4 regions of the Brevibacillus sp. HD3.3A genome follow, and region 4 is predicted to be linked to each of the others. Evidence: riboswitches for the same ligand, from Rfam matches in the RefSeq annotation. Region 4 holds a riboswitch; each other region holds the start of a gene.
The links. A riboswitch is a leader RNA that binds a small molecule or an ion and turns the genes downstream of it on or off. The one in region 4 is predicted to bind S-adenosylmethionine.
Positions count from the first base shown of each region.

Region 1: another riboswitch for S-adenosylmethionine. It lies ahead of metH (methionine synthase); the one in region 4 lies ahead of HP435_RS18370 (aminotransferase class I/II-fold pyridoxal phosphate-dependent enzyme).
Region 2: another riboswitch for S-adenosylmethionine. It lies ahead of HP435_RS20205 (pyridoxal phosphate-dependent aminotransferase); the one in region 4 lies ahead of HP435_RS18370 (aminotransferase class I/II-fold pyridoxal phosphate-dependent enzyme).
Region 3: another riboswitch for S-adenosylmethionine. It lies ahead of HP435_RS25140 (sugar ABC transporter substrate-binding protein); the one in region 4 lies ahead of HP435_RS18370 (aminotransferase class I/II-fold pyridoxal phosphate-dependent enzyme).

Region 1 is NZ_CP085874.1:2,317,557-2,323,340, forward strand. Features, by position in the region: gene HP435_RS11375 (YcdB/YcdC domain-containing protein) at 1-974, shown strand, start outside; gene HP435_RS11380 (YjcZ family sporulation protein) at 1,044-1,151, opposite strand; SAM riboswitch class I at 1,361-1,461, shown strand; gene metH (methionine synthase) at 1,578-5,027, shown strand; gene HP435_RS11390 (bifunctional homocysteine S-methyltransferase/methylenetetrahydrofolate reductase) at 5,062-5,784, shown strand, end outside.
Region 2 is NZ_CP085874.1:4,316,978-4,322,761, forward strand. Features, by position in the region: gene HP435_RS20195 (IS3 family transposase) at 1-820, shown strand, start outside; gene HP435_RS20200 (hypothetical protein) at 907-1,377, opposite strand; gene HP435_RS20205 (pyridoxal phosphate-dependent aminotransferase) at 1,593-2,774, opposite strand; SAM riboswitch class I at 2,859-2,972, opposite strand; gene HP435_RS20210 (MFS transporter) at 3,069-4,349, opposite strand; gene moaC (cyclic pyranopterin monophosphate synthase MoaC) at 4,353-4,835, opposite strand; gene HP435_RS20220 (methylated-DNA--[protein]-cysteine S-methyltransferase) at 5,068-5,604, shown strand; gene HP435_RS20225 (2OG-Fe(II) oxygenase) at 5,597-5,784, shown strand, end outside.
Region 3 is NZ_CP085874.1:5,369,457-5,375,240, forward strand. Features, by position in the region: gene HP435_RS25130 (ABC transporter permease) at 1-927, opposite strand, end outside; gene HP435_RS25135 (sugar ABC transporter ATP-binding protein) at 929-2,419, opposite strand; gene HP435_RS25140 (sugar ABC transporter substrate-binding protein) at 2,498-3,517, opposite strand; SAM riboswitch class I at 3,642-3,762, opposite strand; gene HP435_RS25145 (ATP-binding protein) at 3,962-5,218, shown strand; gene HP435_RS25150 (GNAT family N-acetyltransferase) at 5,241-5,784, opposite strand, start outside.
Region 4 is NZ_CP085874.1:3,975,587-3,981,370, reverse strand. Features, by position in the region: gene HP435_RS18385 (hypothetical protein) at 1-1,098, shown strand, start outside; gene HP435_RS18380 (DUF5665 domain-containing protein) at 1,105-1,413, opposite strand; gene HP435_RS18375 (pyridoxamine 5'-phosphate oxidase family protein) at 1,588-2,043, shown strand; SAM riboswitch class I at 2,132-2,257, shown strand; gene HP435_RS18370 (aminotransferase class I/II-fold pyridoxal phosphate-dependent enzyme) at 2,353-3,516, shown strand; gene HP435_RS18365 (trans-sulfuration enzyme family protein) at 3,513-4,703, shown strand; gene HP435_RS18360 (YhcN/YlaJ family sporulation lipoprotein) at 4,731-5,342, opposite strand; gene HP435_RS18355 (PhoH family protein) at 5,540-5,784, shown strand, end outside.

The DNA.
Region 1 (5,784 bases), 1.7 Mb from region 4:
CGAAAAGCGCCGCCGAAAACGAGCTGGCCGCAAATATGAAGCTTGTATACGTGCAGCACATGTCCGAAGGGAAGGCGCTGAAACAGCCGACACTGGAATACAGGGCAGCGGTTTCCTTTTTCCAACAAGGAAGGCCGGTTTTCCTTGATTGGTACATTGATGCGCATAGCGGCAAGATCAACTACGGTACGGGAAACAACGGCTTTGCCTACGATCAGCTGCAGCGGGAGCAGCCGCAGGCAGATGCGTTCGAGACACACGAACAGCCTGTCATCGTGCGTACGAAGGAAGAGGCGAAGGCGCTTTTGCAAACGGAATTTGGCGTCAACGTCGAAGGCATGTCCTATCGGGAATCCGTAGATGATCACCAAAAGAACAAATCATTCAACTGGGCAGATAGCAAAGACCGCTGGCATGAAGTGACGATCGACGCGAAGACGAGCCAGGTAGTTGGGTTGCGCGTTCCCCGCACAAATACGCAAGTGACCGTGAAGCGCGAACAGGCCGAGCAGGCAGCCGTGTTCTTTTTGGCCAAATACGCCGATCCGGGCGTAAAAGAAGTGCAGCTTGCACAAGTGATGGAACCTGGCGCAGCCAATCCGGTTTCGTCAGGCAACTGGGTATTCCGCTATGTCATGAGCAAGGATGGGATTCCGGTGTTGGACAAGGGGCCAGATGCCGCTTACGAGGTGTCGGTAGACCCTTCGACCGGGAAGGTAAACAGCTTCCGGAATTGGCGAGAGACTCACAAGTTGATAGAGCTTCCTTCGTCAGCCGAGGTCGTTTCCAAACAAAAGGCTGCCGAGTCGTTTTTGCGCGTCATGCCACTCAGGCTTGTTTACCTGTTAAAAGATCAGGAAAACGATTGGCTGGATCGTCCGAGACTCGCGTACATTCCGTGGAGCGAGGAAGAGCTGGCAAGCAGTTTCATTACCATCGATGCCAAAAGCGGCGAGGCTGTAATCGAGCCGTAAGGACAAGAAAAAGAGGCTATCCCGCAAGCCAGCTGGAAGGCGGGGGGATAGCCTCTTCTTGTCATTTACCTAGCAGTCGTCACACGAACACCCAACAATGACCAGCAGGATAAACAGTACGAGCACCAGTGCGAAGCAGTCTCCAAAGATGCCATTTCCGCAGTAAGATGTACTCACGTTTGTTCCCCCTCCTTTCCGTTATGCTACAGTCTATACACGATCGCACAGATTGGCGTGGGCGGATGCCCGGTAAGCACAAAAATGGGCGCAGTCGGGGAGAAAAGCAGTAAATAATAGACAAATTCTCAATTGACGTAGACAGGACGCGGTGTTAAGATACTGTCAAACATGAAACCTGAAAGTCAAAAATGAATACCATGGTACAACTCTTATCAAGAGAGGCAGAGGGACTGGCCTGATGAAGCCTCGGCAACCGGTTAAAATCCGGTGCCAATTCCAGCAAAGCTACGGCTTTGAAAGATGAGAGGATGGTTCAGGCGCAATTGTATCCGCGGACAAATCCTCTTCTTTCAAAGAAGAGGATTTTTTTGTGCAAAAAAACTGCCGAGAATAAACGCCGCAAGGGAGAAAAGGAGTACGTCAATGAAACCCACTTTTCGCGAACAGCTTTCCCGGAAAATTCTGATTCTGGACGGTGCGATGGGCACGATGCTGCAACAGGCGAACTTGACCGCCGATGATTTTGGCGGCGAAGCCTACGATGGTTGCAACGAGCTTTTGAACTTGACGCGACCAGACGTCATTCGATCCATCCACGAAAAATATTTGGAGGCGGGAGCGGACATCGTCGAGACGAATACATTCGGAGCCACCTCCGTCGTGTTGGCCGAGTACGATGTCGCCGACAAGGATCTGGAGTTAAACATCGCTGCGGCCCGTCTGGCGAAGGAAGCCGTAGATGCCTATAGCACAACCGAGTGGCCGCGATACGTGGCAGGGGCAATGGGACCGACGACGAAAACGCTCGCTTTGACAGGCGGTGTCACCTTCGAGGAGCTGGTGGAGTCCTACTATCGTCAGGCAAAAGGACTGATCATTGGCGGAGCCGACGTGCTGCTGCTGGAAACATCGCAGGATACGCTGAACGTCAAGGCGGGGGGAATCGGCATCCGCAAAGCGTTCGCAGAGCTGGATGTGGAGTTGCCCGTCATGCTGTCCGGGACGATTGAACCGATGGGCACGACTCTTGCCGGTCAAAACATCGAGGCGTTTTATATCTCGCTTGAGCATTTGAATCCCGTGTCCGTTGGGCTGAACTGTGCGACTGGCCCCGAGTTCATGCGCGACCATCTGCGCACGCTGTCCGGACTGGCTCAATGCGGAGTGAGCTGTTACCCCAATGCGGGCTTGCCGGATGAAAACGGACATTACCATGAGACACCGCAAGGGCTTGCGACAAAAATGCGCGCTTTTGCAGAACAAGGCTGGCTGAACGTGGCGGGCGGCTGCTGCGGAACGACGCCCGACCATATCAGGGCGATGGCAGAAGCATTGAAAGACTGCAAGCCACGTCAGGCTGTCGATCAGGCTGTCAGCGCGGTATCCGGCATCGAAGTCGTGTACGTGGAAGATGACAGTCGCCCGCTGTTGGTAGGGGAGCGCACAAACGTCATCGGTTCGAAAAAATTCCGCGACTTGATCGCCGCAGGCCAATACGAGGAAGCGTCAGATATCGCCCGGGCACAAGTAAAACGCGGCGCTCACGTCATCGATATTTGTTTGGCTGACCCGGATCGGGATGAATACGCCGATATGGAAAAATTCCTGCAATTCGTCGTGAAAAAGGTCAAGGCTCCGCTGATGATCGACTCGACGGATGCAAAAGTAATGGAGCTGGGCCTGCGCTATTCCCAGGGAAAAGCGATTCTCAACTCGATCAACCTGGAAGACGGCCTGGAGCGCTTTGAAGAAGTAGCGCCGCTGATCAAAAAGTTCGGAGCGGCTGTAGTCGTCGGAACGATCGAGGAAGCGGGCATGGCTGTCACGCGCGAGAAGAAGCTGGAAGTGGCGAAGCGCTCGTACGATATTTTGGTCAACCAGTACGGAATTGCCCCGCAAGACATCATTTTCGACCCGCTGGTGTTCCCGGTCGGTACAGGGGATGAGCAGTACATCGGTTCCGCCAAGGAGACGGTTGAGGGGATTCGCCTCATTAAAGAAGCGATGCCGCTGTGCAAAACGATTCTCGGGGTCAGCAACGTGTCTTTCGGGCTGCCAGCAGCGGGCCGCGAAGTGCTCAACGCCGTGTTTTTGTACCACACGACGGTTGCCGGACTCGATTTTGCCATCGTCAATACAGAAAAGCTGGAGCGCTACGCGTCGATTCCCGAGGATGAGCGCAAGCTGGCGGAAGCGCTGCTGTTCGAGACAAACGACGAAACACTGGCTGCATTCACCGAATTTTACCGCCAGAAGAAAAAAGAAGTGCGGGTGGAAGCTTCCACGCTGACTTTGGAAGAGCGCCTCGCCCGATATGTCGTCGAAGGCTCCAAGGATGGCTTGACTGACGATTTGAAGCTGGCTCTGGAAAAGTATGCGCCGCTTGAAATTATTAACGGCCCGTTGATGTCAGGAATGGAAGAGGTCGGCCGCCTGTTTAACGGAAACCAGCTGATCGTAGCGGAAGTGCTGCAAAGCGCGGAAGTCATGAAAGCGTCCGTCTCGTTTTTGGAGCCATTTATGGAAAAGAGCGATGCGGCGGCCAAAGGCAAGATTTTGCTGGCGACAGTCAAAGGCGACGTGCACGACATCGGCAAAAATCTGGTGGAAATCATTTTGGCAAACAACGGCTACAACGTCGTGAACCTGGGGATCAAGGTGCCGCCTGAGCAACTGATTGCCGCTTGCCGGGAAGAGAAGCCGGATGCGATCGGGTTGTCCGGTCTTTTGGTCAAATCAGCCCAGCAAATGGTCATTACCGCGCAAGACTTGAAAGCAGCGGGAATCGATGTGCCGATGATGGTCGGAGGTGCGGCTTTGACGCGCAAATTCACTTCCAACCGGATCGCGCCGGAATACCACGGAATCGTGTTGTACGCCAAGGATGCGATGGACGGACTCGACCTCGTCAACCGTTTGCAAAACCCGAACGAGCGGGAGCGTCTGGTCGCTGAGCAGCAAGAACTCGCTGAAGCGGCGGCAACGGCGCAACACGTGGTGGTACAGGAGAAAAAAGCTCCGCTGCCGGCCCGCTCGGCGATTAGCAGAACCGTTCCGATTCAGTTGCCGCCAGACTGCGAGCGACACGTGCTGCGCCAGTACCCGATCAGCCATTTGCAACCGTACCTGAATTTGCGCATGCTGCTCGGCAAGCATCTCGGTGTGCGTGGAAACGTGGAAAAATTGCTGGAAGCGGGCGACGAAAAGGCGTTGGAACTGTACGGGATAGTCGAGGAGCTGTTGAATGAAGCGAAGCAGCAGGGAACGATCAAGGCGCACGGTGCCTATCAGTTTTTCCCGGCGCAAGCGGACGGCAACGATATTATCGTCTACGATCCAAACGACCACAGCAAAGTGCTGGAACGATTCTCGTTCCCGCGTCAGCCGGAAGAGCCGCATCTGTGCCTGTCCGATTTCTTGCGTCCGGTCGAGAGCAAGGAGATGGATTACGTCGGATTTTTGACGGTGACAGCAGGCGGCGGCATTCGCGAGCGCTCGACTGAACTGAAGGAACGCGGCGACTACTTGCGCTCGCACGTTTTGCAAGCATTGGCTCTGGAGCTGGCGGAAGCTTTTGCGGAGCGGATTCACCACGTAATGCGCGATGTATGGGGGATTCCTGATCCGGCGGAAATGACCATGCTGGAGCGCTTCGGTGCCCGCTATCGAGGCATTCGCGTGTCGTTCGGCTATCCGGCTTGCCCGAACCTGGAAGACCAGGCGCAGCTGTTCCGCCTGTTGCGGCCGGAAGACATCGGCATCCAGTTGACAGAAGGCTTCATGATGGAGCCGGAAGCTTCTGTATCCGCGATGGTATTTGCCCACCCGGAAGCGCGTTACTTTAACGCAGGTCCGTCGGTGTTTGAAGTATAGATCGTCTAATGAAAATGGGAGAGAAGGGATTGAGTTGACGACGAGCAAGCAAGACTTACGGGAGTATTTGCAGGAGCACCTGCTGGTCGGAGACGGAGCCATGGCGACCCAGCTGCATGCGCTGGGCGCCCCGGTTGGCGTCAGCTTTGAAGAGTTGTGTTTGTCCAATCCGCGCGTGGTGCACGAAGTTCATGCGTCGTACTATCAGGCAGGAGCGCGCCTTTTGGAGACGAATACATTTTCCGCGAACCGGGATGCGCTCAGCCGCTACGGTTTGGAGCACAAAGTGGCGCGGATCAACCGTCTTGCCGTGGCGATTGCCCGCGAAGCCGCCAAGGACGATGCGTACGTGGCAGGCAGCATCGGCTCGATTTTGGCTGGACGGGTGAAGAAAAAGGTACTGGATGAGTATCGGGACCAGTACGAGGAACAGGCGATCGCGCTGTTGCACGCAGGCGTAGACGCGCTGATTTTGGAAACGTTCCTCGATCTGGAGGAACTGCTGCTCGCCATCGAGGTCATTCGTCCGCTGACAGATGTGCCCGTCATTGCGCAACTGGCGACATTGGAAGTCGGACGCACGCGCGACGGCTACTCGCTGACGGATGCTTTTCCGCAACTGAAACAGGCAGGAGCAGACGTCATCGGTCTGAACTGCCGCTTGGGTCCGGCTGAAATTTTGCGCTCTTTTGAAAGCACGATCTTCCCGGATGATTCGCTTCTGTCAGCGTTCCCCAATGCGGGGCGGCTGGGAATG
Region 2 (5,784 bases), 340 kb from region 4:
TCCAGTTCTGTTACTATGCAAAATTGCTCAAGTATCAAAAAGTGGTTATTATAAGTGGCTGCACTTACAGAAGAACCCGACGAGAAAATACGCGGAAGACCAAGAGTTAAAAAAGCTGATTTTGCATTGTCATCAAGGGGTCAATGGAATATACGGATATCCTCGAATTAAGATGTGGCTATACCGGGTCCATGGCATTCGAATTAATCATAAGCGTGTGTACCGACTGATGAAAGAGTTGGGGATCCAATCACGTATTCGCAGGAAACGAAAGTATTATGGACGCAAAGAGCCAATCGTGATAACAGAAAACAAGTTGAACCGTGAGTTTGCTGCGTCACGACCTACTGAAAAATGGGCTACAGATATTACCTATATCATTTTTAACGGGAGACGGCTGTATCTGTCTGTCATTTACGACCTTTTCAATAATGAGGTAATTGCCTATAAAGTCAGCAAACAGAATGATTTATCCCTCGTCTTAGATACTGTGAAGGCAGCGACACAAAAAAGAGACGTGAATGGCGTCCTGCTACATAGCGATCAGGGAAGCCAGTACACGTCCAGAGCATATCAGAATCTATTACAAGCGTATAACATAACTCCAAGTATGTCGAGAAAAGGAAACTGCCTGGACAACGCTTGTATCGAAAGCTTTTTCAGCCACCTCAAAACAGAATGTATATATTTGGATTCCTTCGGAACCGAAGAAGAGGTGAATAAAGCAATCGAACGTTACATTCATTTTTACAATCACGAACGGATTCAAGCTCGTTTACGCAGTCTCAGCCCAGTTCAATACCGAGCTGAGGCTGCGTAAAGCAAGGGCTTGTTTTGAACTGTCCACTTGACGGGGATAAGACCAGTAAAAGGGAAAGGGGCGATTATGTAAATCAAATAGCTATTCTACGCGATGCGAACAACACGAGCCTTTTCTGCTTGCGGCAAGAAAGACAAGTCTACGTGTCCGCGTGCTTCATCCAGTCCGATGTCCTCTGCCAAAAGCAGCGCTTCTTCCTGGAAAGTCGGCGTACAGCTTCCTTCGTTCAGCTCACAGAGACGCTTCAAACGCTTCAAGCGATCCGCGCATTTCTCTGCACGCATGCATTCATTGGTCAGCTCACATACATTTACATGGCGCGCATCTGCGATCATGCTGATATCATCTACGTGCACAATCAGCCGCTTGCCTTCTTCTGTGACGAATCCGATCGAGCAAAAATGCGCACCTGACATTTCCAAACGAGTGAGAACCGCATTGGCAAAAATCTCTCCCGTGCGCAGTCGAACCTGAGCTGCTTCAATGGCTCCACCGATCTTCCGCTCGTTGGCGATCACCGTATACATGTCCGTGTAACCGTTAATCTGATAGCGCATAGTACCCTCCCGCTCTTGCTGAGATCAATTATCATTACCATCCTATAATGAAAATCATTATCTGTCAACGGTGAGAATGATTTTTATTCGCCTTGCCTGTCTTGGTTTCCAAAACGCATGGCCCTTACATTTTACCCAGAAAATCTCCTGCTATCCCCTGATTTCCAAACAAAAACCGCACTTTCTCATGCAGGAAAGTGCGGTCCGTTCTCATCCTATTTGGTATTGGCAAACAGTCCTAATTTCTCAATGCGCTGTACCGCTTCGGCCAGACGTTCTTCACTCGACAACAGCGCGGCGCGAACGTATCCTTCCCCGGTAGGGCCGAAGCCGTCACCGGGAGCAACGACGACATGCGCTTTTTCCAAGAGCAAATCGGAAAACTCGATGGAAGTGAATCCGGCTGGAACCGGGAGCCAGGCAAAAAACGAGCCTTGGGACGGCGGCGCTTGCCAGCCGATGCGGTGCAGATTGGAGAACAAGGCGTTTCGTCTGCTTTCGTAAACAGCCACCAAATCCCGAACGCATTGCTGCGATTCGGTCATCGCGGTTACCGCGGCCATTTGCACAGCACCGAACAGGCTGACGAAATAATGATCCTGAATCAAATTGATCAGTCTCACCAGCTCGCGGTTGCCGACCATCGCCCCTACGCGCCAGCCAGCCATGTTGTACGTTTTGGACAAAGTGTAAAACTCGACACCGACCTCTTTTGCCCCTGGCACCTGCATGAAGCTGACCGGCTTTTTGCCGTCGTAGCTGATCGCGCCGTAGGCAAAGTCGTGGCAGACGACGATCTCATGCTTGCGGGCAAATTGAATCGTTTCCTCGTAAAATTCAAACGGCGCGTTCACCGCTGTCGGGTTATTCGGATAGTTCAAAAACATCAGCTTGGCCCGATCCAAATCGGCTTGCGGAATTTTGCTGTAGTCCGGCAAAAACTGATTTTCTGCTGTCAGCGGCATCATCGACATCCGACCATTGACGACCGCCACACCCGACCAGTAATCCGGATAGCCCGGGTCCGGTACGAGCGCGACGTCGCCTGCGTTCATCAGCACCTGGCAAATTTCCACCAGTCCTGTTTTGCTGCCGAACAAAACCGCTACTTCTTCTTCCGGATCAAGGTCTACGTCAAATTGTTGTTTGTACCAGTGCGCAACAGCCTGCTTCAGTTCCAGTCGGCCGGAAAAAGGCGGGTACTTGTGGTGAAGCGGGTTGGCTGTATGTGCTTGCAGCGCTTCTACGATGTGGGGAGGAGTCGGCAAGTCCGGGTTTCCCTGCCCCAGGTTGATCACATCGTGCCCGTTGGCGATGACTTTATTTACTTTCGCTACCAGCGTCGCGAAAAATTGGGTTGGCAGCCGGTCAATCATGTCGGAAGGTTGGATACGCATTTCTCTTCAGTTCCTTTCTTTTCGCCCATACAGCAAAAACCCCCTTTTTCCGTACAGAAAAAGGGGGAGATCAGCTTGGTCACGTCCTTATCTGTCAGGAATACTCCTGCTGGAATTGGCACAGCATCTGCATCGCTACACGCGCAGATCCGCTGCCGGGCTTCATAGGGCCAGTCCCTCCGCCTCTCTTCATAAGTAAATCACACGGAATATACTGTTTTTAATCTTCTTCATACTACATTGCCTGCTCTCGGCGTGTCAAGATGCTTCCCCGCAGGCGCTCGCCTTTTTTCGCTACATCTTTTCTGCGGTTGGCACAGCCACCTTTTGACGGCGATTCAAAAACGTTGTGTGGAAGGCGAAAAACGCCACGGACAAGAGCGCAAGCCCTGCCATGATGTACAAAAGCCCTTGCGCCTGAAAGTGCTGGAAAATGATCGCGCCGAGCAACGGTCCGAGCATCCGCCCTGCCGAGCCTGTTCCCGCGATCAGCCCTTGAATAAAGCCTTCCCGTCCTGCTGGCGTAATTTGTGCGGCTACGGCAGGAACGGCTGGCCAGACGAGCATTTCGCCCAACGTCATGATAAACATCGCGGCGACGAAGCCCGCATAGGAGGTCGACTGCGACAAAATCAGCATCGACAAGGCAAAGACGTAGGAGCCGAGCAGCATTTGCGCTTTCAGCGTGCGAGCAAAGCGGCGAATGACCCAGGCGATCAGCGGTTGACCAAACAGGATCAAGCCGCCATTCAGCGTCCACAGCAAGCTGTACTGGCGCAAGGAGATGCCCAAAGATTGCATGTAAGTCGACAACACCGTCGTCCATTGCACGTACACAATCCAGCTGATCAGCAAGCCGCTGCACAAAAACAGCAAGGCTCCCCAAACCACTTTTCGCGTTGGCTGAAGCTCTCCTGCGCCATGTGCGCCAAGCTGTCCGTCAGCATCGGTCTTGCTCGTGTCCGACTCGCCCGCTGGCGAAGCAGGCAGTGGCCGATTCTCCGCCGCTTTCAGATGGCGCGGCAAAAAGATCACGAAGATGGCGAGAACGATCATTTGCGTGAGTGCGTTCCCGAAAAAGGTCCAGGAAAACGATACGCTCGCCAAAAGTCCGCCCAGCGCCGAGCCTGCCGCCACTCCCGCATTCAACGCGACGTAAATCATGTTGATTCCTTTGCGCCCGCCTTCCGGCCACAAAACGACCGCCAGCGCGTTCATGACAGGAGACAGCGTTCCGTAGAACAGCCCGTTTAACAGCAGCAGGATCGTATACACGGTAAAATCGTGCGTAAGTCCAAGACCGATTGTAATCAAAATAATGCCGACAGAGCCGATTATGATCGTCCGCATTCTTCCCCAGCGGTCAAACAGCATGCCACCCGTGATGCTTCCGATCAAAAACGCGCCCTGGTTCAATAACAGCAAAAAACCCGCTACAGGCAGCGGCTTCCCCAAGTAATCGTGAATGTAAATCGTGACGAGCGGCCATATACATGCCATACCCGTAGAAAAAATGATGGCAGCAACCGCCAGAAGACGAATGCTGCTCGGATAGGATTCCCATTTCTGTCTCATAATCTAGTTCTCTCCCCGACGAAAATCGCCGTTCTTTCCGCCTGATTTGCTCAACAGACAGGTCGGCCCGATGACCATGCCTTTGTCCATCGCCTTGCACATGTCGTACACCGTAAGAGCAGCAACGCTTACCGCTGTCAAAGCTTCCATCTCGACGCCTGTTTTTCCGGTCGTCCGCACGCTTGCTTCCAGGCCCAGCGTCGTCTCGTTTTCAAACGTGAAGCGAATATCAATCCCGGTCAAGGAAAGCGGATGGCACATCGGAATGATGTCCCACGTCTTTTTCGCAGCCATGACTCCCGCTACTTGCGCGACTGCCAGCACATCCCCCTTCTCTACCCGCCCTTCGCGAATACGCTGAAGCGTCTCGGGCTTCATGACGATTTTGCTTTCCGCTACGGCCTCCCGCTTGGTGATGTCTTTTTCCGAAACATCCACCATGCGCGCACGGTTTTGTTCATTAAAATGCGTCAGTTGATCACTCATGTTCCTGTTCGTCCTCCATTTGTACGATCCCGTAACCCGCTTGCAACTTTGCTTCTTCTACCTTACTCCCGCCGCTTGCGAAAATCAATGGGAACACCGCGAGATTTGTCTTTGGCAAATCATGTCGCATCGCTTTCACTATCTTGCTGATTTATTGCCGAAAACGTACGGAATCGCGAAAACAAAGGTATACTGTGCGTACATTGGCAACTGTTAAGGAGGCGCAAACAAAATGAACAAAAATCAGCACATATACTGGGCAAAAGTAGAGCATGGCGAGTGGAGTCTGTACATCGCAGCAACAGAGAAGGGACTTGCTTTCGTCGGCTCCAATCACCACCCGATTGACGAATTGGCACAATGGGCAGCGCGGCGCAAACCCAGATACGCTCTCGTCCAGGATGCGGCTCGGCTGGCTCCGTACGCCAAAGAGATCATCGAGTATTTGCAGGGAGAACGCCAGCAGTTTTCAGTCGCCCACGATCTGTCGGGCACTCCTTTTCAACAAGCGGTTTGGCAGGCGTTGCAGCAAATTCCGTACGGACAGACGGCCTCTTACTCCGACGTTGCTGCCCACATCAACAACAGCGCGGCTGTCCGGGCAGTGGGCGCAGCGATTGGCGCCAATCCGTTGTTGTTGACGATTCCGTGCCATCGGGTGGTCGGAAAAGACGGGAAGCTTACAGGCTATCGCGGCGGCCTCCCCATGAAAACAGAGCTGCTCAAGCTGGAGAAAACGAGCGTGAAACGGAGCGCTGTCCATGTCTGACACGTTGGCGAATCGAATCGACGCGCAAAGCTGGGAGCAGATCGTTCATGAGTTGGATGCACAAGGCTACGCCACTCTCCCGCGCCTATTAAAGGAAGAAGAATGTCAGGAGTTGATCGCGGGCTACTCCGCTGACTCGCTTTTTCGCAAAACAATCCAGATGGAGCGCTACCGCTTTGG
Region 3 (5,784 bases), 1.4 Mb from region 4:
AATATCGTAGGCGTAATACGGCACGTTCAGCATCGTCATGCCGTTCAGCAACACCCCGATCAAAATCGCGCCGACGAACGTACCAAATACGTTCGGCTTGCCCGCGCCGAAAACGGAGAAGCCGACAAACGCGGCCGCCACTGCATCCATCAGCATCGAGCCGCCGCTGCTCACCTGGCCCGTACCGATCCGCGCTGCCAAAAGCATCCCGCCCAGTCCGGCGAACAGGGCAGACAACACATAAGCGAGCGTGCGATAGCGATTCACGGGAATGCCGGAGAGACGCGCCGCTTCCAGATTGCCGCCCGTCATGTACAGCATCCGCCCTTGGCGAGTATACGCCAAATAGACGTGTGTGACCGCGACCAATAAAAAGGTCAAAATGACGGGAACAGGCAGGGATAAAATTTTGCCTTGTCCGAGCCAGAGGAACCATTCCTGGAATTTCCCCGGAGCCATCGAACCGTCTTCCAACGGCATGTTGGCGTAAATCGAGTAGCCTTTTGAATAAGTCATATGAAGTCCGTTGACGATGTACAGCATCGCCAGTGTCGCCAGCAGATCGGGAATGCGGATTTTGACGACCAGAAAAGCGTTGACCAATCCGACAATCAGACTGAGCGCGATCGGGACGACCAAAGTGGCAAACACGCCCTGCTCGTACCAGACCATCATGGAAGCCGAAACGACTGTGGTCAACGACACCGTCGAACCGACAGACAAGTCGAAGCCTCCGACAATCAGTGAAAACGTAACGCCAATCGCGACGAACGTTACGATCGAGATGGAACGCAAAATGTCCGTGATGTTGTCGTACGTGAAGAAATACGGATTGGTCAGACTGAACAACAGCATGACGATCACAATTACTGCGACTGTACCGTATTTGTAAATAAAATCAAACAAGCTGAATTTTTTACCTTCCACCTTACTCACCCCCGCTGGCATAATACATCATCGTCTCCTGTGTCGCGTCCGCGCGGCTCAGCTCCTTGACGATTTTCCCTTCAAACATGACCAAAATCCGGTCGGCAATGCCCAATACTTCGGCAAACTCGCAAGAAAAGTAGAGAACGCCCTTGCCCTGCTCCGCCAGCTTTCCAATCAGGCGGTAAATATCGCTTTTCGCCCCGATGTCGACGCCTTTGGTCGGCTCGTCGAACATGAACACTTGCGCATCCGTATCCAGCCATTTGCCAATCGCGACTTTTTGCTGGTTTCCTCCGCTGAGGTAGCCAACCAGCTGTGTGATGTCTGCCGTCTTTACGCCCAGACGGCTCACCAGCTCCCTCGCCTGCTTCGCTTCTGCCCCTCTGCGGACAAATCCGAGCCGCGACCACTTCTCCAAAGCGGAGACAGACAAGTTGTTCTGGACAGATTCCTCGACAAAAATGCCTTCTTTGCGCCGCTCTTCCGGTACGAGGACGATTCCCGCATCAACAGCGTCCTTTGGCGACCGCAGCCGCACCTCTTTGCCGTTCAGCCTGACTTGTCCCGCCTCGGCGGTATCCGCTCCGAACAAAAGTCTCGCCAGTTCCGTCTTCCCGGCTCCAACCAGCCCGACAATCCCGACAATCTCGCCTTCGCGAACGCTCAAATCGGCGCGGCGAACCTTGCCGCCAACCACTCCCGCAGCTTCCAGAAGCACCCCGCCTACAGGCACTTCGACTTTCGGGAACTCTTCCTCGAAGCTTTTGCCCAGCATGTTGCCGATGACCTCATCCATCGTCGTGTGGGACGTCTCGCTCGTCACGATCAGTTGACCGTCCCGCATGATCGTGATTCGGTCGCATATCTCAAAAATTTCCGGCAGGCGATGGGAAATGTAAATAATCCCGACACCCGCTTTTTTCAACTGGTCAATGATGAGAAACAGCCGCTCGCTCTCCTTCGTGCTCAACGGAGCTGTCGGTTCGTCAAAAATGACGTACTTCGCTTTTTGCACGGTCGCGCGGGCAATCAGGATCAGTTGCTTTTCGGACAGCGTACATTCCTCGACGAGCATGCGCACAGGGATGGAAAAGCCGAAGCTCTGCAAAATGCTTTCCGCTTCCTTGTGCAAGCTCGGCCAGTTCATGAATCCTTTGCGGCCTGCCGAGACAATCTGATCGAGCAAAATGTTTTCCGTCACGCTCAAGTACGGGATCAGCGCCGTATCCACTTCCTGGTACACGCACTGGATGCCTAAAGCTTTCGCATCCTGGGGCGATTGGATCGACACCTCTTTGCCGTCAATCGTGATGCTCCCCCCGTCAGACTGATACGCGCCCGTCAAAATTTTCATCAAGGTACTTTTCCCCGCTCCATTCGCTCCTAAAAGCGCATGAACCTCGCCAGCCTTGACCTCAAAATCGACCGAACGCAGCGCAGGAACGCCGGAGAACTGCTTCACAATCCCTTTCATCTGCAAGCTGGACACTTTTCGCCCCCCCCTTAAATAAGCAAGATTCCCGTTGACTGATCAACGGGAATAGCCAAATCAACCAGCTTTATATGCTTACTTGCCCCACTCTTTCACGTACTGGGACAAGTCGCCCATTGTCACTTTTTTGTCCTTAGGCAAATCTTCTTGTTTCACCAGCACCGGATTCAGCTTCACGCTGTCTGGCACTTGCTCGCCTTTGATTTTTTGGAAAATAGCCGCTGCGTGAGTGCGTCCGATGTTCGATGGATCTACGGCTGCAGTCGCTGCCCATGGCGAATTTGCTTCCTGGATCAGTTGCAGGTCTTCATCACTCAGGTCGATGCCGTATACTTTGATTTCTGTGCGGCCTGCTTGCAAGATCGCACGGGTTGCCCCTTTGGCAAATTCATCCCAAGATGCCCATACAGCCGTGATGTCGCCTTTGTTCGGATATTTTTTCAGGATGGCTTCCATCTGTGCTTGGGTATCCAGCGCCGTGTTGTTTGTCGCGGAACCGAAAGCGGCGACTTCCTTGATATCCGGATATTTTTTCAGGAACGCTTCATAAGTCACCTGACGTTTTTCCATCGGGGCAAAGCCTGCCACCCAAATTTTCACGATGTTGCCTTTGCCGCCGGAATCTGCCGCCAGCTTTTCCAGGCTCAGCTCTGCCAGCTTGTTGTCGTCTTGCTCAACAATCGGCACGCCAGGCAGCTTGATGTCTGTGTCGAACAGAACGACCGGGATTTTTTTGTCGACAGCTTTTTGCGTACCTTGTTGCAACGCTTCCGCTGTACCGTGGTCGATCAGGATGCCGTCGAAGTTTTGGTTGACCGCAGCGTCAAGATTCGACGCCATTTTCGACAAATCCGTATCTGCGTTGAATACTGTCAGCTCTCCGCCGTTTTTCTCGACTTCCTGCTTCACACCGTTAATGTATTGAGCCGAAAACGTTCCTACATTTTGGCGCATGATCAGGGCAATCCGCTTCGCTTTTTCGCCGGAAGCGCCGTTTGCCGCCGTGTTTTTCGTATCGGCTCCGCCGCCGCACGCGGTCAAGGCCACCGATACTGCCAGTACGAGTGATGTGATAAGGCCCAGTTTCTTTTTCATCGAAAAATCCCCCTTTTTCTTTGTTCCTTGTTGTGCTGCAAGCTGAGGAGGCGACGACCTTCCCTTTCCAAAAGGAAAAGCCTCTTTCAACAGATGAAAGAGGCTTGATCGACAAGATTCGCGCCTCTTATCTGTCAGGTATCGCTACCTGTTGGAGTTAGCACCTTGGCTCGCAAGACATTGATCTTGCCAGCTAGGTTGCCGGGCGTCATAGGGCCATTCCCTCAGCCTTCTCTGGATAAGAGTAGTTATTATTTTCGAAACCTTTGTATTAGTATATAGAGACTATAATCCGTGTTTTACCCATCTGTCAACTAGGTTTTTAAAACTTTTCTCCTTTAAATTTATTCCGTCGGCGCGTCCAAATTTTGGAGGAATCGTGTAGGCTCTTGTCGAAATATCGTAGATTGAAGCAGCCATGCAAATTTGCGATGGGGATGTCCGATGATTCTACTAAAAGAAGTAATTTTGCAGATGTTTTTTGCTCTGACGCCATTTGTCCTGTTCAATATTTATTACCGCGACCGAATGCGCAATTACAGCCGCGCTTTCATTCTTGTGACCAGCTCGATTTGCATGTTTCTGGCCATGACCTTCGCGACCAGCGTCTCGGAAGGCGTGATTTTCGATATCAGGCACATCATCGTATTTTTTGCCCTAGTCTATGGGGGAGTGCGGATCGCGCTGGTCTTGCTGATCGAGTCCGCGCTATACCGCTATTATTTGGGTGGTGAAGGCATCTGGCTCGCGCTGCTTGCCCTGGTTGTCACCTTTTCCATCTCCCTCCTGATGTATCGGCGTTACAAAGCCAGTTATCGGAAAACACTGTATATTTTTTTGACGGGCGCGCTCTTTTCCCTGGTAGCTTTGGGGTTGACCTATCTATACTTTCCCACCTATGTATCCCATCATCCTGCCTACTACTTGTTCGTGATCCCCGTTCAAAACTTTGTCGGAATTTGGCTTTTGTTGTCGCTATTTAGCAAGTGCGTATCCGACAAAGAACTGTTTATTCGACACGCCCAAAATGAAAAAATCGAAACGATGAGCCATGTCGCCGCATCGCTTGCTCACGAGGTGAGAAATCCGCTCACAGCGGTCAAAGGATTTTTGCGCCTGATCCAGGAAAATCCTGAAAATATTACGAAAACCGATCAGTACATCCGCATCAGCATGGACGAAATCCAGCGGACGGAAGCGATCCTGACCGAGTATCTCGCTTTGTCCAAGCCGCTCAAGGAGCGCACCGAGCTAATCAACGTATGCGACCAGCTTTACGTCGTGCGGGAAGTCATGCTGCCTTTTGCCAATATGCACAATGTCGAGCTGGAGCTGCAAGCTTATGAAAAGCCTGTCACGATCCTGGCCAATCCCGACGAGTTCAAACAAGTCTTGGTCAACTTCATCAAAAATGCGATCGAAGCTTGTGAGGAGACGGTCAACGGCAAAGTGTCCCTCTCGCTGTTCATTGAGAAAAGCAACGCCATGCTGATCATCAAAGACAACGGCATCGGGATGGACGAAGGCCAGATCAAACGCCTCGGGTCCATTTATTTCTCGACGAAAACAAGCGGAACCGGTCTCGGGCTTACGTACTCCTATCACGTCATCCACGCGTTCGGCGGGTCGGTAAGCGTGTCCAGCAAGCCAAAAGTCGGCACCAAATTCACGATCACGTTTCCGTATCACGCGCAACCCTAGCCGTCAGTCGAGTGATCTGGGCTTAAACGAGCGACCTGGTCATGAATACTTGCTCGGCCATCACCTCAAAACCTGCCCTTTGCAAAATACGGATGGCCATTTCGTTGGAAACTGGCAAATTGACCGTGAGGCGATACAGCTCCTTGTCCCATGGCGAAAACACATGGGCAAGAGCACTTCTGACAATCGCCTCCCGGTCGGCCCGTTCCGGCCTTGCCTCACACTGAAACAGCAAAGCTGTCGTTTGTTTTCCGTTTTCAAAAATCCGTCTGTACAAGGCATAGCCGATTACTTGTTTGTTCTCATCGCGGACGAGTACCGCTTGCTTGTTCTCAATCGTTCTCCACTGAATATCCCAAAGCGGTTTGGTCCAAAAGTCCAATGAATACACGTCATCCGGCATGCCTTCAAGCAATTCGTAGGACGGACTTGCTTCCTTTTGCAAAGCGGAAAGCACGCCTTCTTCTGTGGAAGACGCCTCGACGTTTTTCAGCGAAGTTGGATGTGACCGCTTGTGGTCATGAGCTTTTTGTTCCAGAAAAATCGACTGGTCACAGACGGCGAAG
Region 4 (5,784 bases):
GAAACGAACAAGGCGGAATGGGAGCGGATTTATCGCGACTACTACAACGACATCTGGCTGGAAGTGCGCAGCCCGAAAGCGGATGAGCAACTGGTCAGCGTGAGCGCCCAGACGAAAAGCGACAAGGTGTACATCAAAGGTCTTGTGACACCGGACGTGACCAAGGTGGTCGTGACCAAGCCGAACGGTGATATCATCGAGACGGTGCCGACCAGCGAGCACTCGTTTACCGTCAGCTTCCCTGCCGTCGGTACGTCCGCCGAGCAGTATGTGACTGTTCAGGCTTTTGCGGGAAGCGTGCTTGCCGACACGGAGAAAGTAAAGCTCGTAGCGCAAACGGAAGAGGACAAAAACAGGCTGCTCCATATGTTCACGGTTTATGACGCGAAAAAAGCAGAGTGGCAAGTCAAAGGGATTGTCAAGCACGGGGCGGAGCGGGTTGTCGTCACGTATAACGGCGTGCGAAAAGAGGCCAGCCTGAAAAAGCTGCTCGATAACGTTGACAGCTTCAGTGTGACTTTCGAGAATCCGACGACGGATGCCAAGAGCAGCAAGGCTGTGATCGAAGTGTATGAGGCCGGGAAAAAGGTGGACGAGGACTCGATTGCGATTGAGCCGAATAAGACACCGGACAACAATCCGGCAGTAGACTACAGCATTGCGGGCACAGCTGTGCACGACATAAAGAAAAAGCAGATCGAACTGAAAGGTACCGTCAAGGGCTGGGACAAAAAGCAAAAGGCGAAGCTTTTCGCGATTAAACCAGACGGCAAGAAAAAAGAGATCAAGCCCAATGACAAGGGCGAGTACACGCTGGAATTGACGTACAAAGATCGCTCGTACACGGCCAAAGCGATTCAGCTTGAACTGTATGTAAAAGACAAGCTGGTCAAGCAAGCAGACATCGTCCTGAGCACGAAGGTCATCGTCGCGCCGCCTAAGCATGATGAGGATGAGAAGAAGCACAAGCATCCGAATGGCAAAGCGTACGGCTTCTGGAAGAAACACGATGGCAAATGGGACGATGACGATCGGGACGACGATGACCGCGATCGTGACGAAGATGACGACGATCGTGACAAAAAGAAAGACAAGTAGCTGCTGTTACGGCTGTTTGTAAGTCTGGACGTAATCGACCAGTTCGCGGATGTAGTCGCCGAGGATCGGGATCGAGAGAAATTGTGTCAGTAGCGAACCGAGCAGTGCGAGAACGATAGCAGTCCCAATCGTCAAACCAAGACCCCGGGCAAGACCTGCGAGGAAATTGATCCAGAGCAGCTTGCGCGGGGCTGTGTAATTTTGGATGACATCAGCAAGCCGGATATCCTCCAAAAACATGGCGATCTTATCCATGCGCTCGTTCATTTTCCGCACTTCCTGAAGCTCGTGGAGGACTTGATCTATTTTGTGCATGAGCCGATCTGTAGGCGTAGGAGCCACTTGTTTCAACCTCCTTGTTCCTGGAAGCATTGTTTTCTACCAGTTTAGGGAAAAAGCCGACCAGAATCAAGGCGGGGAGGAAAGGTTTGCCTCCGGCTTGCGGGAGGGGTACAATAGACGTACAAAAGTATACGAGGAGGCATCCGAATGGCTGAAACCGTATCCCAAACCTTATCGGAAGAACTGTTCGCGCTCCTGCAAAAAGAGCGCTTTGTGACGTTGGCCACAGTCGATCACGAGACAGGTGCGCCATCCGTCAGTTCCTTGTCCTGGACTTTTGCTGTGAACAGCGGACTCATCCGTTTTGCTGTAGACAGCCGCTCCCGCATTCTCGCCAATATCGCCAAAGAACCGCAGGTCGTGCTGCATTTGATCGGGGCAGGCTCTTCTTTTGCGATCAACGGGCGCGCCGAGCTGAAGGCAGAACGGCTGGAAGGGGTTCCCCTGAAGCTTGCGATGGCGGAGATTGCGATTGACTCTGTCAGAGACGTGATGTTTTACGGTTCGCGCATATCCGTAGAGCCTCAGTACGAAAAGACATACGACAAAAATGCCGCAGCGAAGCTGGACAATCAGGTCATGGACGCCTTGAAAAAAGCGTAGGCGCGGTTGTCACACTCTTGTGGAAAATCTTGTTGACAAGAAACAGCGCTATCCTTTAGTATTAGGTCATTCAAATTGAATAGCAAACTTCTTATCCAGAGAGGCGGAGGGACTGGCCCGATGATGCCCGGCAACCAATCACCTGTATGTTCGTTCATACGGGGAGATAATGGTGCTAATTCCTGCAGAGTTTTTTAACTCTGAAAGATGAGAAGGTCTTGCTTACGGCGACGTAAACAAAGCCTTCTTTCAGAGGAAAGGGGGCTTTTTTCATGCCCCTCGACATCATTGGAGGGAGAGAATTACGGTATGAGACTGGAAACAAAATTGATTCAGGCAGGCGTAGGCAAAGATGAGAAAACGGGTGCGGTGAGCTTCCCCGTCTACTACGCTACCGCTTATCGCCATCCGGCGCTGGGACAGAGCACAGGTTTTGACTATACGCGGACGGCGAATCCTACCCGTTCTGTTTTGGAAGAGACAATCGCTGAGGCAGAGGGAGGCGATGCCGGCTTTGCCTGCGCGTCCGGGATGGCGGCAGTCCATACGGTAATGGGGTTGTTTTCCCAAGGCGATCACCTCATCGTATCGCTCGATTTGTACGGCGGGACGTATCGCTTGTTTGAACAAGTGCTTTCCCGTTACGGGCTTGCTTTTACTTACGTAGATTTGCGCGATCTGGAAGCGGTGAAAAAGGCGCTGCGCGCAGAGACGAAAGCGATTTTCGTCGAGACGCCGACCAATCCGCTCATGCAGATTACAAATATTCGTGAAATAACCAGCCTGGCCAAGCAACACGGGCTTTTGACGATTGTAGACAACACGTTCATGACTCCTTATTGTCAACGCCCGCTAGAGCTTGGGGCTGATGTGATTTTGCACAGCGCAACGAAGTATTTGGGCGGACACAACGATGTGCTGGCAGGGTTGATCGTTACAAAGGGCGAGGAGTTGTCGGAAAAAATCCGGTTTTTGCACAATTCGATCGGCGCGGTGCTGGGGCCGCAGGATAGCTGGCTTCTGGTGCGCGGCATGAAAACGTTGGCGCTGCGCATGGACAGACACCAGTCGAATGCGCTCGCGGTAGCGAAAAAGCTGAAAGAACATCCAGCCGTTGCCGAAGTGTTTTATCCCGGACTGGAAGAGCATCCCGGGCATGAGATTCAGGCGAGCCAGGCGAGCGGATACAGCGGCATGGTTTCGTTCCGGGTACGCTCCCAGGAGCAGGTGGGCTTGTTTCTGCAAAATTTGCGCGTCGTCTCCTTTGCGGAAAGTCTTGGCGGGGTAGAGTCGTTGTGTACGTACCCGGCGACACAGACTCACGCAGACATCCCCGAGGAAGTGCGGGCGTATGTCGGCGTGTGCGATCGATTGCTGAGGCTTTCGGTGGGGATTGAACATCCGGATGATTTGATCGCTGATTTGTTTCAAGCGCTGGATGCAAGTCTCGTCGTTGGGGGGGCTGTTCGATGAATTTCGCGACAAAAGTTTTGCATGGCTCCACAGGCATCGATCCGTTTACAGGTGCGTCGTCGGTTCCGATTTACCAGGCTTCCACTTTTCATCAGTTTGATATCGATCAGCCGGGCACATACGATTACGCCCGCTCGGGGAACCCGACGAGACATGCGCTGGAAGAAGCGATCGCCGCACTCGAAGGCGGAGCGCGCGGGTTCGCCTTTTCTTCCGGCATGGCGGCCATTTCCAGTGTGTTCATGCTCTTTTCGGCGGGCGATCATATCGTGGTCGCGGAAGATGTGTACGGCGGCACTTTCCGTTTTCTGACGAGAGTGCTGTCGAGAATGGGAATCTCTGTCACGTTTGTGGATGCGACACAAACGGAAGCGGTGCGCGCGGCGATCACTCCGGCTACCAGAGGGGTCTATCTGGAAACTCCGTCCAATCCGACGTTGAAAGTGACCGATATCGCTGCCGTTTCCGCCATTGCGAAAGAGCATGACCTGCTCGTCATCGTGGACAACACGTTCCTGACGCCGTACTATCAGCGGCCATTGGAGCTGGGGGCGGATATCGTCATCCACAGTGCAACCAAGTTTATCGGCGGCCACAGCGACGTTGTTGCAGGTCTGGCGGTAACCCGCGATGAAGCGCTCGGCGAACAGCTGTACCTCATCCAAAACGGCATGGGAGCCGTTCTCGGCGTTCAGGATTGCTGGCTGGTCATGAGAGGGCTGAAGACGCTCAAAGCGCGTCTGGATGTCAGCACGAAGTCTGCCGGAGTTTTGGCGGAATGGCTTTCTTGCCACCCCGAAGTGAGCCGCGTCTACTATACAGGCTTGGCTGAGCATCCGGGACATCTCGTTCAGCAAAAACAGGCGAGCGGCCACGGCGCCGTATTGTCTTTTGACGTCGGGAGCCGCGAGCGGGCAAAAGCGTTGTTTGACCGCGTAAAGCTGCCGATTGTAGCGGTCAGTCTTGGCGCGGTGGAGACGATTCTCTCGTATCCGGTCATGATGTCGCATGCGGCTATGCCAGCAGAGGAGCGGCAAGCTCGCGGCATTACAGACGGTTTGATCCGGTTGTCCGCAGGTCTGGAAGACGCGGACGATTTGCTGGCAGACTTGAAACAGGCTTTGGAAGCACTGCCGCCTTTGCCATCCGCGATTCCAAGCAAAAAAGAGGCATACTCCCGGGTGTAACGACCCGGGGGCTATGCCTCTTTTTTCTTATGGAGTGCCAGTGCGATTTACGTTGATTTTTCCTTGCGGGGTACGCCCATCGTTGTTGATCTGTTGTTGCTGATTTTCCTGCGCCGGTGTTTCTTCGCGCCTTCTGACATCTCGCGGCAGTTGCGGAATGATCCGTCCGACGATGTCGGCCAATTCCTCTGCGAAGCCGGAGATCGGGTGGCCTCTGCGAATGTCTGCCGCCATTTCTTTCAGCCGCTGAACGATGTCCGGGTCGGCTGTTACGACGGCATTGGCCCCCTGCGGGTCTTCTTTCAGCGCTTCTGCCACGGTGTACTTGATGACGCCGACTTCCGGCCGATCCAATTGGGCGTCTACATCGATCCCGACGACGGCGTATTTGCCAATAACCACGGCTGTGGCGCCATTGACTTTTTTCACGCGAGTAGCCAACTGGACGAGACGGTCGGCGGTCGCCTGCGAAGATTGGTTGTAAGCTGGTTCCGGTGCCGTTTGCTGAACGCGCTGGGTATGGGGCGCTTGCTGTTGGTTGGGTTGTGGCGCAGCCTGGTTCGCTTTGTTGCCCGCCATGCACCCTGACAAAACAAGGCTCGCACCCAGACAACCAATGATGATCCGTTTCACACGCATACTCCCTTTCCCCGTAGTGCCTCCGATCAGGAGGGCAGGTTACCTGTATTTTGTTCCCCTCCGCCCCATTTCATTCTGCCAAGGGTCGTCTATCTCTGTTCGACCGAACATAGACTGTAGTACATCACGTCGCCACAATTGAGCATCCCTCCAAAAATTGCATACCGTATATAAGAAGGGTAATAGGAGGCGAGATTTTGAAGAAAATCTACGTACTGGACACCAACGTACTCCTGCAAGATCCACGGGCGATGTTCTCTTTCGCTGACAACGAAATTGTCATACCCGCAGTGGTGTTGGAAGAAATCGATTCCAAAAAGCGGTACATGGATGAAATTGGCCGCAACGCACGGTACGTATCGCGGCTCTTTGACAGTTTTCGTGAGCTGGGTCATTTGCACAAAGGCATTACCCTGGAGACAGGCGGGCTCTTTCGGGTGGA